One region of the Alkalihalobacterium alkalinitrilicum genome, then DNA from elsewhere that is predicted to be linked to it. Evidence: a T-box and tRNA genes for the amino acid it is inferred to sense, from the RefSeq annotation. Region 1 holds a T-box; the other regions hold tRNA genes.
What was found. A T-box is a leader RNA that pairs with one kind of tRNA and senses whether it is charged. The one in region 1 lies ahead of BK574_RS22850 (valine--tRNA ligase), so its partner is inferred to be a tRNA-Val.
Positions count from the first base shown of each region.

Region 2: it has a tRNA-Val gene. The T-box ahead of BK574_RS22850 (valine--tRNA ligase) is inferred to sense a tRNA for this amino acid. The anticodon was not compared.
Region 3: it has a tRNA-Val gene. The T-box ahead of BK574_RS22850 (valine--tRNA ligase) is inferred to sense a tRNA for this amino acid. The anticodon was not compared.

Region 1 is NZ_KV917368.1:4,730,436-4,733,685, reverse strand. It holds gene BK574_RS22850 (valine--tRNA ligase) at 1-1,289, opposite strand, end outside; T-box leader at 1,424-1,700, opposite strand; gene ysxE (spore coat protein YsxE) at 2,196-3,230, opposite strand; gene BK574_RS22835 (hypothetical protein) at 3,227-3,250, opposite strand, start outside.
Region 2 is NZ_KV917368.1:1,925,389-1,928,638, forward strand. It holds gene BK574_RS08900 (C40 family peptidase) at 1-789, shown strand, start outside; tRNA gene BK574_RS08905 (tRNA-Leu) at 1,027-1,110, opposite strand; tRNA gene BK574_RS08910 (tRNA-Lys) at 1,122-1,197, opposite strand; tRNA gene BK574_RS08915 (tRNA-Thr) at 1,342-1,417, opposite strand; tRNA gene BK574_RS08920 (tRNA-Val) at 1,422-1,497, opposite strand; tRNA gene BK574_RS08925 (tRNA-Glu) at 1,627-1,701, opposite strand; tRNA gene BK574_RS08930 (tRNA-Asn) at 1,708-1,783, opposite strand; tRNA gene BK574_RS08935 (tRNA-Ile) at 1,792-1,868, opposite strand; tRNA gene BK574_RS08940 (tRNA-Gly) at 1,877-1,950, opposite strand; tRNA gene BK574_RS08945 (tRNA-Arg) at 1,991-2,067, opposite strand; tRNA gene BK574_RS08950 (tRNA-Leu) at 2,071-2,159, opposite strand; tRNA gene BK574_RS08955 (tRNA-Cys) at 2,192-2,266, opposite strand; tRNA gene BK574_RS08960 (tRNA-Ser) at 2,330-2,422, opposite strand; tRNA gene BK574_RS08965 (tRNA-Ile) at 2,436-2,512, opposite strand; tRNA gene BK574_RS08970 (tRNA-Met) at 2,519-2,595, opposite strand; tRNA gene BK574_RS08975 (tRNA-Ala) at 2,624-2,699, opposite strand; rRNA gene BK574_RS08980 (23S ribosomal RNA) at 2,775-3,250, opposite strand, start outside.
Region 3 is NZ_KV917368.1:3,179,512-3,182,761, reverse strand. It holds rRNA gene rrf (5S ribosomal RNA) at 56-171, shown strand; tRNA gene BK574_RS15410 (tRNA-Ala) at 191-266, shown strand; tRNA gene BK574_RS15405 (tRNA-Ser) at 280-372, shown strand; gene BK574_RS28855 (hypothetical protein) at 467-601, shown strand; tRNA gene BK574_RS15400 (tRNA-Met) at 632-708, shown strand; tRNA gene BK574_RS15395 (tRNA-Asp) at 725-800, shown strand; tRNA gene BK574_RS15390 (tRNA-Phe) at 857-932, shown strand; tRNA gene BK574_RS15385 (tRNA-Tyr) at 942-1,026, shown strand; tRNA gene BK574_RS15380 (tRNA-Trp) at 1,038-1,111, shown strand; tRNA gene BK574_RS15375 (tRNA-His) at 1,131-1,206, shown strand; tRNA gene BK574_RS15370 (tRNA-Gln) at 1,228-1,302, shown strand; tRNA gene BK574_RS15365 (tRNA-Gly) at 1,307-1,381, shown strand; tRNA gene BK574_RS15360 (tRNA-Leu) at 1,399-1,487, shown strand; tRNA gene BK574_RS15355 (tRNA-Arg) at 1,491-1,567, shown strand; tRNA gene BK574_RS15350 (tRNA-Pro) at 1,576-1,652, shown strand; tRNA gene BK574_RS15345 (tRNA-Ile) at 1,673-1,749, shown strand; tRNA gene BK574_RS15340 (tRNA-Asn) at 1,758-1,833, shown strand; tRNA gene BK574_RS15335 (tRNA-Glu) at 1,840-1,914, shown strand; tRNA gene BK574_RS15330 (tRNA-Val) at 1,943-2,018, shown strand; tRNA gene BK574_RS15325 (tRNA-Thr) at 2,020-2,095, shown strand; tRNA gene BK574_RS15320 (tRNA-Lys) at 2,205-2,280, shown strand; tRNA gene BK574_RS15315 (tRNA-Leu) at 2,293-2,376, shown strand; gene BK574_RS15310 (DUF421 domain-containing protein) at 2,490-3,104, opposite strand; gene BK574_RS15305 (YczE/YyaS/YitT family protein) at 3,189-3,250, shown strand, end outside.

The DNA.
Region 1 (3,250 bases):
TAGATTTCCCCTGTTTGTTTGTGGTACCAGGCTGGAATACGATGTCCCCACCACAATTGACGAGAAATACACCAATCACGAATGTTTTCGATCCAATGAAGATATGTTTTTTCAAAACGGTCAGGAACAAAATTTACTTTTCCTTCTGACTTTTGTAATTCAATCGCCGCTTCTGCTAATGGCTCCATTTTCACAAACCATTGCGTTGATAGATACGGTTCAACAACAGCGCCACTACGCTCAGAATGACCGACAGAATGCGTATGTTCTTCTATTTTAAAGAGAACTCCCATGTCTTGTAAGTCTTTCACGATCTGCTTACGACATTCAAATCGATCTAGCCCTTGATATTTGTCAGCATTTTCATTCATTTTTCCATCTTCGCTCATTACGAGTACGCGTTCTAAGTTATGGCGATTTCCAATTTCAAAGTCATTCGGATCGTGAGCAGGAGTAATTTTTACCGCACCTGAACCAAACTCCATATCAACATAATCATCACCGACAATTTCAATTTCACGGCCGACGATTGGTAGTTTCACTTTTTTACCAATTAAATGCTTGTACCGATCATCTTCAGGATGAACCGCAACCGCTGTATCTCCTAACATCGTTTCAGGACGAGTTGTCGCTACTTCAATATAGCCACTGCCATCGACAAGTGGATATTTCATATGGTAAAACGCACCTTGAACATCTTTATAAATAACCTCGATGTCGGATAAGGCTGTTTTCGTTTGTGGGTCCCAGTTAATGATATATTCGCCGCGGTAAATTAAGCCTTTTTCATAAAGACGAACAAACACTTCACGAACGGCTTTGGACAAGCCTTCATCTAACGTAAATCTTTCACGTGAATAATCTAATGCTAGTCCTAGTTTCGACCATTGCTGACGAATGTGTGAAGCGTACTCTTCTTTCCATTCCCACGATTTTTCTAAGAATTTTTCACGACCAAGATCATATCGGCTAAGTCCTTCTTCGCGAAGTTTTCCTTCTACTTTAGCTTGAGTCGCAATCCCAGCGTGATCCATCCCAGGTAACCATAATGCATCATAACCTTGCATTCGTTTCGTTCGTATTAAAATATCTTGTAATGTTGTATCCCAGGCATGTCCTAAATGTAGTTTCCCTGTAACATTTGGTGGCGGAATAACTATCGTATATGGCTTCTTCTTTTCATCACCTGTTGCTTCAAAAAACTTCCCATTAACCCAAAATGGGTACCATTTTGCTTCGGTATCTTGTGGGCTATACTTTGTTGGCATTGTTAAGTCTTGATTTTCCATAGGTTCCTTGACCTCCCTTATGTATTAAAAGACTCGGCTTATCGCTAAGTCCAAACGACCATAATATTGATCTATCGATAACTAGAATTAGCGTTCGATAGTGACGTCGTAAAAACATCAAAAACCCCCTCCACCCAAAGGACGAAGAGAGTTGTATTCGCGGTACCACCTTTGTTTGCAAGCAAAAAAAGCTTACACACTTCATTCAGATAACGGCAGCTGCCGACTCTATCTACTTGGCGCTGAATTGAAGTAATCCACTTGTGTCGAAGTCATTGCTTTCAAATTCAGTCTCGTTCAATTGAGTTGCTCGAGGGTGACGTTCAATTCATACATCCTGAAAAATCTTTCAGCTATTGATTTTTCTCTCTGAAGGGTTTTGAATTTACTCTTCCCTGTCCATGCATTTATGTATAGAGGTTGTCATATACGTATAGTAGTCTGCATATTATTCTACCTTTTTTCAAGGTTTTTCGTCAATAAAAGCTTCGCCATTTTTTTCTTTTTTTATGCATGACCATTTTGCATTTCACATCAACCTCGCCTATGCATATTGTAGTATATAGACTGTTTCTAGGAAGGAGCTTCGCTATGGGTAAGCGATATAAGCGTTTTCGTCCCCCTTTTTGGTTATTGCGACTTCGGTTAATTTTGATACAAGTACTACTTCCATTATTATGTTTTCAATTTATCCGAACACTTCTGTTACCGACGACATTTGATGTTATTTTATTAGCATCTTTTGCGATATTATATTTCTTGTTCCTTTTCAATGTTATTTAAAATGGATCACTCCAAACGAAAAGGGACTGTCCCCAACAAGCACCAAGCACCTCAGCCAACGGTATAAAGAGATTTTCTTTATATCCTACAGGCGAGGAGCGTAGACACTTATGGGACAGCCTCTTATTGTTGTTGCTCAAATTGTGCGGTTTGTTCTTCCTTTTTAATTAAATAGCCTTTCAACCGGTGTACCTTTCTCATCATATGAAAACGTTTTTCTAAACGTTGGACATGATAAAGTTCTGGCTTCTCTTGTTTTTGTTGCAAATACAGTTGTAACGAAAACAACACGGGTTCAGGAAAACACAAATAGCCAAACAGTAATTCTTTTTCTTCGTCTAATAGCGATATGTTTCGGTCATACGTCCCAAACCAGCGCAGCATTTCTTCTTCATCCCACAGATTATAAGCAAAAGATTGGCGACAAAATAAAGCCAAGTCGCGTGCAGGAGTATCCATCGACGCCCGTTCAAAATTAAATAATATAGGATCGCCATTTTGGTTAAAGATCGTATGTTTTCTCGATGCTTTTCCATGACAAAGGACGGTTCTATACTTTCCTTTTTCGAGACAAATATCATACCAGTTTTTTAAATGCCTTTTTGCATCTTCGACCATTAAGAGCATTTGATGAACATGAGTTAAATAGGTTAGTTGAAACGGTGAGATATACGTCCTTCCTTCTGCTTCATCAGCAAATCGTTCTAACTCTAACCTCCGCATTTCCCATCGTTGTAATAACGCTTGATAAGCTTCTTCGATCGTTTCCTTTGGATATTCATCCGTTTTCGCCGTTAAACGGTGAATGACCCCTAGCTGTTCGACAATTTTCTCTTCTCTTGAAATTCGTGCTTGATAAGGGGCATCGTCGATCCAGGGCATTAAATAATAGGAACGATCATCGGTTGACAGAGTGTATTCCCCATATTTCGTTGGAATGATTGGGATTAATTGATGGTAACCAAGCCGATCTAATTTTCGCATCACTTGGACAAACATTTCTCCTTGCTGGCGGTTCATATGAGCTTCTTTCAAAGCGAACATGCCACGGCTCGTTTGGATTTGTTTTACTTTTCCCCAATGCTCTATGTGCTCGAGATACAAATCATAGTGAAACAGAATGGGAGCATAACGATCTATGAGAGATCGATCGGTCATGTTGCCACCTTCTTTCTATC
Region 2 (3,250 bases), 2.8 Mb from region 1:
CAAGATCAGAAATTACTAGATAACCTTCAGACCGCTGAAATTGAACTCACTAAACTACAAGAAAATCTTGTAAAAGAAGTAGCTCAATTAGAAATTAATAAACAAACGGTAGAAGACGAACGAGCTTCAATGGAAAGAAACAAATCTACCGTAATGCAAGAATTAGAACGAGTAAAAGAATTACAACGCCAAGAAGAAGTTCGCTTAGCTGAAGAAGCACGTATAGCCGAGGAAGCAGCAAGAGCTGAAGAAGAACGACAAGCTGCGACACTCGCGCAACAAACACAACAAAATGTTCAAAATAATAACCAGACAACACAAAGTCAACCGACTGTAACCAACACGACTTCAGAACCAACCACAACACCTACAAATACTTCAGTAAACACGAACACTAATCAAAACACTGTTACAAAAACGGTTAATTCTGGAAACTCAGATAAAGTATCTCAGTTAATTAATTACAGTAAACAATTCTTAGGAACACCTTATGTATGGGGCGGCACAACTCCAAGTGGGTTTGATTGCTCAGGATTTACATCGTACGTCTTCCGCTCAGTTGGTGTAAACTTACCAAGAACATCTAGACAACAAGCTACAGTTGGAGTAGCTGTTCCTACTAACCAAGTACAACCAGGTGACTTGATCTTTAGAGGAAGCCCTATTCACCACGTTGGTATATACATAGGAAATGGTCAATACATCCACTCTCCACAAACTGGTGATGTTGTGAAGATCTCTAGTTACAATCCTTCTAAACATACACAAGCACGTCGTGTATTAAATTAATAGTTTAAGTAGTTGAATAGCTAACAAAGAAGGTGGACCTATCATTAGGTACCACCTTCTTTAATTATCCTTTTTTAATTTTGTTGTTCGAAATCGTTTAACTATAACTGTTAATGATGTAAAGTTAACTAACTTTTACTAGAGTTTTCTTCTAAATACTAGGTAATAATTAAACAAAAAAAGACCAACAATTGTTGATCTAATCTTATTGTTAATTATTAGTTATTAGTTATGTATTGGTGCGGGTGAAGGGACTCGAACCCCCACGTCAAAGACACTAGATCCTAAGTCTAGCGCGTCTGCCAATTCCGCCACACCCGCAAAAATAAAAATGGTGAGCCATGAAGGACTCGAACCTTCGACCCTCTGATTAAAAGTCAGATGCTCTACCAACTGAGCTAATGGCTCCCGAATTAATGTATATTATTCACTTTGAATGTTTAATCCTCTACTAGCTACTCAATGAAACATATACATTGAAACAACTCGTAGGTTTTCCTAACAACAAATGCTCGTAGCTCTACCTCATTAGAGATTCGCAATAAATCGTAATGGTGCCGGCGAGAGGACTTGAACCCCCAACCTACTGATTACAAGTCAGTTGCTCTACCAATTGAGCTACACCGGCATAATGGTGGAGGATGACGGGCTCGAACCGCCGACCCCCTGCTTGTAAGGCAGGTGCTCTCCCAGCTGAGCTAATCCTCCATTAAGATTTTGATAAGCTGCGAATTTCTTCGTCAGTTTCGGCCTTCCGGTACTCACGTATTTAGATACGATCTGTTCCTCAGGACTTCACTTCCTCGAACTTCTTGCTTCTAAAAATCTTTTAGAAATTGGTGACCCGTACGGGATTCGAACCCGTGTTACCGCCGTGAAAGGGCGGTGTCTTAACCGCTTGACCAACGGGCCAGTAAGTGGCTCCACAGGCAGGACTCGAACCTGCGACCGATCGGTTAACAGCCGATTGCTCTACCAACTGAGCTACTGTGGAATAAGTTATGGTGGGCCTAAGTGGACTCGAACCACCGACCTCACGCTTATCAGGCGTGCGCTCTAACCAGCTGAGCTATAGGCCCATAAAAAATGGAGCGGGTGATGAGAATCGAACTCACGACATCAGCTTGGAAGGCTGAGGTTTTACCATTAAACTACACCCGCAACTTATTCACTTAATATTCATTCCAAAATATAAATAAATTGGCGCGCCCTGAGAGATTCGAACTCCCGACCTTTTGATTCGTAGTCAAACACTCTATCCAGCTGAGCTAAGGGCGCATATGGTGCCGAGGGCCGGACTTGAACCGGCACGGTAGTCACCTACCGCAGGATTTTAAGTCCTGTGTGTCTGCCAATTCCACCACCCCGGCAAAGCAGACATTAGTTATACATCAGTTTCTCTTGGAGGCGGCACCCGGATTCGAACCGGGGGATAAGGGTTTTGCAGACCCGTGCCTTACCACTTGGCTATGCCGCCAAATACCTTAGATATCACTAACTGTCCGTTTAAATTGACAGTAATAATAAAACTTGTATCTGATGGCGGAGGAAGAGGGATTCGAACCCCCGCGCGGTTTAACCCGCCTGTCGGTTTTCAAGACCGATCCCTTCAGCCGGACTTGGGTATTCCTCCATACCTATGTTTCTGGTGGACCCTGTAGGACTCGAACCTACGACCAATCGGTTATGAGCCGACCGCTCTGACCAACTGAGCTAAGGGTCCTTATAATGGTAGCGGCGGAGGGAGTCGAACCCACGACCTCACGGGTATGAACCGTACGCTCTAGCCAGCTGAGCTACACCGCCATTATTAAGATAGATTAAATTGTATAAATGGTGGAGCCTAGCGGGATCGAACCGCTGACCTCCTGCGTGCAAGGCAGGCGCTCTCCCAGCTGAGCTAAGGCCCCATCTATATGAATACAAGAGAGAGTCATTCTCTCAAAACTGGATAATGTGCTAGAAGAATATCAACGCTTTATGTTTTGGATAAGCCCTCGACCGATTAGTATCTCTCAGCTCCACGTGTCGCCACGCTTCCACCCGAGACCTATCAACCTCATCATCTCTAAGGGGTCTTACTTACTTAACGTAATGGGAAATCTCATCTTGAGGGGGGCTTCACGCTTAGATGCTTTCAGCGCTTATCCCGTCCACACGTAGCTACCCAGCTATGCTCCTGGCGGAACAACTGGTACACCAGCGGTGTGTCCATCCCGGTCCTCTCGTACTAAGGACAGCTCCTCTCAAATTTCCTACGCCCACGACGGATAGGGACCGAACTGTCTCACGACGTTCTGAACCCAGCTCGCGTACCGCTTTAATGGGCGAACAGCCCAACCCTTGGGACCTACTTCAGCCCCAGGATGCGATGAGCCGACATCGAGGTGCCAAACCTCCCCGTCGATGTGGACTCTTGGGGGAGATAAGCCTGTTATCCCCAGGGTAGCTTTTATCCGTT
Region 3 (3,250 bases), 1.6 Mb from region 1:
CAACGCAGGGAGCGCAGCCAACGAAGAAATGCGAAGCTTATCACAATTTTATAAGTCTAGTGGCGATAGCGAAGAGGTCACACCCGTTCCCATGCCGAACACGGAAGTTAAGCTCTTCAGCGCCGATGGTAGTTGGGGGCTTCCCCCTGTGAGAGTAGGACGTCGCTAGGCTATTAAATAAATATTATCTGGGGCCTTAGCTCAGCTGGGAGAGCGCCTGCCTTGCACGCAGGAGGTCAGCGGTTCGACCCCGCTAGGCTCCACCAGGATTTTTCATTCGGAGGAATACCCAAGTCCGGCTGAAGGGATCGGTCTTGAAAACCGACAGGCGGGTTAAACCGCGCGGGGGTTCGAATCCCTCTTCCTCCCCCATATTTATTTAATAACTTAGACCATCTATTTACTGTATATCATCGAATCCATTTCGAGGAAACGCAAGTAGAGAAAAAGAAAGCCAATTGCTTCGATGAGTAACATCATCCATAAGCATTCATATTATCGCGGGGTGGAGCATGGAGCTATACTTCATGAATTCACATCGACATGTCGTGACGCATCAAGCTACAAAGCGTTACGAGAAGAGGAAACGATGACCTCTTAGAAAAAACATCATCCGTAAGCTATATAACGTCGCGGGGTGGAGCAGTCTGGTAGCTCGTCGGGCTCATAACCCGAAGGTCATAGGTTCAAATCCTATCCCCGCAACCAAAATAACTTTTAGTGTGGTCCCGTGGTGTAGCGGTTAACATGCCTGCCTGTCACGCAGGAGATCGCGGGTTCGATTCCCGTCGGGACCGCCATAAAATATTAGAGTTTAGAGAAGCAAGAAATTCAATGCTTATCGCAAGTTGAATAAGGCTCGGTAGCTCAGTCGGTAGAGCAATGGACTGAAAATCCATGTGTCGGCGGTTCGATTCCGTCCCGAGCCACCATTTAATGTTGGAGGGGTAGCGAAGTGGCTAAACGCGGCGGACTGTAAATCCGCTCCCTGAGGGTTCGGCGGTTCGAATCCGTCCCCCTCCACCATTTTTTACTCTAGGGGCATAGTTTAAAGGTAGAACTACGGTCTCCAAAACCGTCAGTGTGGGTTCAATTCCTACTGCCCCTGCCAGAGAGACCATTATATTGTGGCGGTTGTGGCGAAGTGGTTAACGCACCGGATTGTGATTCCGGCATTCGTGGGTTCAATTCCCATCAGCCGCCCCATTTTAATAGTATAAAAATTTATGGGCTATAGCCAAGCGGTAAGGCAACGGACTTTGACTCCGTCATGCGTAGGTTCGAATCCTGCTAGCCCAGCCATTATGCGGAAGTAGTTCAGTGGTAGAACATCACCTTGCCAAGGTGAGGGTCGCGGGTTCGAGTCCCGTCTTCCGCTCCAAGAAAATAGTCTGTCTAGCCGGGGTGGTGGAATTGGCAGACACACAGGACTTAAAATCCTGCGGTAGGTGACTACCGTGCCGGTTCAAGTCCGGCCCTCGGCACCATATGCGCCCTTAGCTCAGCTGGATAGAGTGTTTGACTACGAATCAAAAGGTCGGGAGTTCGAATCTCTCAGGGCGCGCCAATTTAATACGGGAAGTGGCTCAGCTTGGTAGAGCACCTGGTTTGGGACCAGGGGGTCGCAGGTTCAAATCCTGTCTTCCCGACCATGACGAATTTAAATTCAATAGGGCCTATAGCTCAGCTGGTTAGAGCGCACGCCTGATAAGCGTGAGGTCGGTGGTTCGAGTCCACTTAGGCCCACCATATATTATTCCACAGTAGCTCAGTTGGTAGAGCAATCGGCTGTTAACCGATCGGTCGCAGGTTCGAGTCCTGCCTGTGGAGCCACTTACTGGCCCGTTGGTCAAGCGGTTAAGACACCGCCCTTTCACGGCGGTAACACGGGTTCGAATCCCGTACGGGTCACCAATTTAAATTTTTTTGTTCCAGTTTTCATGGAGGATTAGCTCAGCTGGGAGAGCACCTGCCTTACAAGCAGGGGGTCGGCGGTTCGAGCCCGTCATCCTCCACCATGCCGGTGTAGCTCAATTGGTAGAGCAACTGACTTGTAATCAGTAGGTTGGGGGTTCAAGTCCTCTCGCCGGCACCACTATAAACTTAAAAAAAGTTTATTAAAATGAGTAATAAGTTAATACTCATTTTTGTGTTAGGAAGATATTCGTTCAAAAATCAAAGTGAATAAGCTACATTTAATTCGGGAGCCATTAGCTCAGTTGGTAGAGCATCTGACTTTTAATCAGAGGGTCGAAGGTTCGAGTCCTTCATGGCTCACCATTTTTTGTTTTTGCGGGTGTGGCGGAATTGGCAGACGCGCTAGACTTAGGATCTAGTGTCTTTGACGTGGGGGTTCGAGTCCCTTCACCCGCACCATTCTATTCATAAATAAAGAGAATATACATATGTAAGGGAATTACCGTTTATAGGTAATTCCCTTTTTAGCGCCAGGTACCTTTAGCAGACTAAAGAGGACTGATAACGTTGATTCAGTCCAATTGTCTTGGTGGAGCGCCATTTTGGTGTTTCTTAGTTATTGATTCTGTAAACAGCGTAGGATATTTTTTTTGCTCAGTAATAATTGGTGGAGCTTGGCCTGAAGGAAATTTAGTGTGAATATAATCTAATAATGTTTGTATGTCTTTTTTGGTAGCTAATTGACTTTGTTCATCTAATATAATGCCAAGTTGGCCGCTAACTTCAACAGTTGCCCACTTAACTTGACTAATGTGTTGCACATTGGCTTGACGTAAGCGCATTTCTAATTGATCGACTGTAAGTCTTAATTTTTTTAAGTTTTTAATATTGATTACACCATCTTCGATTACAATAATTGATTTTCCAGTAAAAAAACTTTCAACTTTGTCAAACTTAACTTGAAGAAATTCAATAAAAATTAAAGTAAGAATAAGTAAAAGTGCAATGAGAAATGTAATCCAAATGTTTCGCTCACTTACTGGCTGTATCATTAAGTTCCCAATGGAAATCATAATAACGGTTTGGGAGACGGTTAATTGGGAGATTGATTTTCTACCACCAAGCCGTAATATCATAACCCCTACAAATACAATTATAATGGCTTTCCATACCCAGTGAAAATCCAAAATACTGCCTCCTTTATCTACAAAGGGTAATATGGATAGTTTATGTAATATATGTAAATTCTACTCAATAAGAGGTGAGAAAAAATGTCATCTAAAATGCGAAGAACTTTATGTTATTTAATAGGTTTATTAATTTTATCGATAGG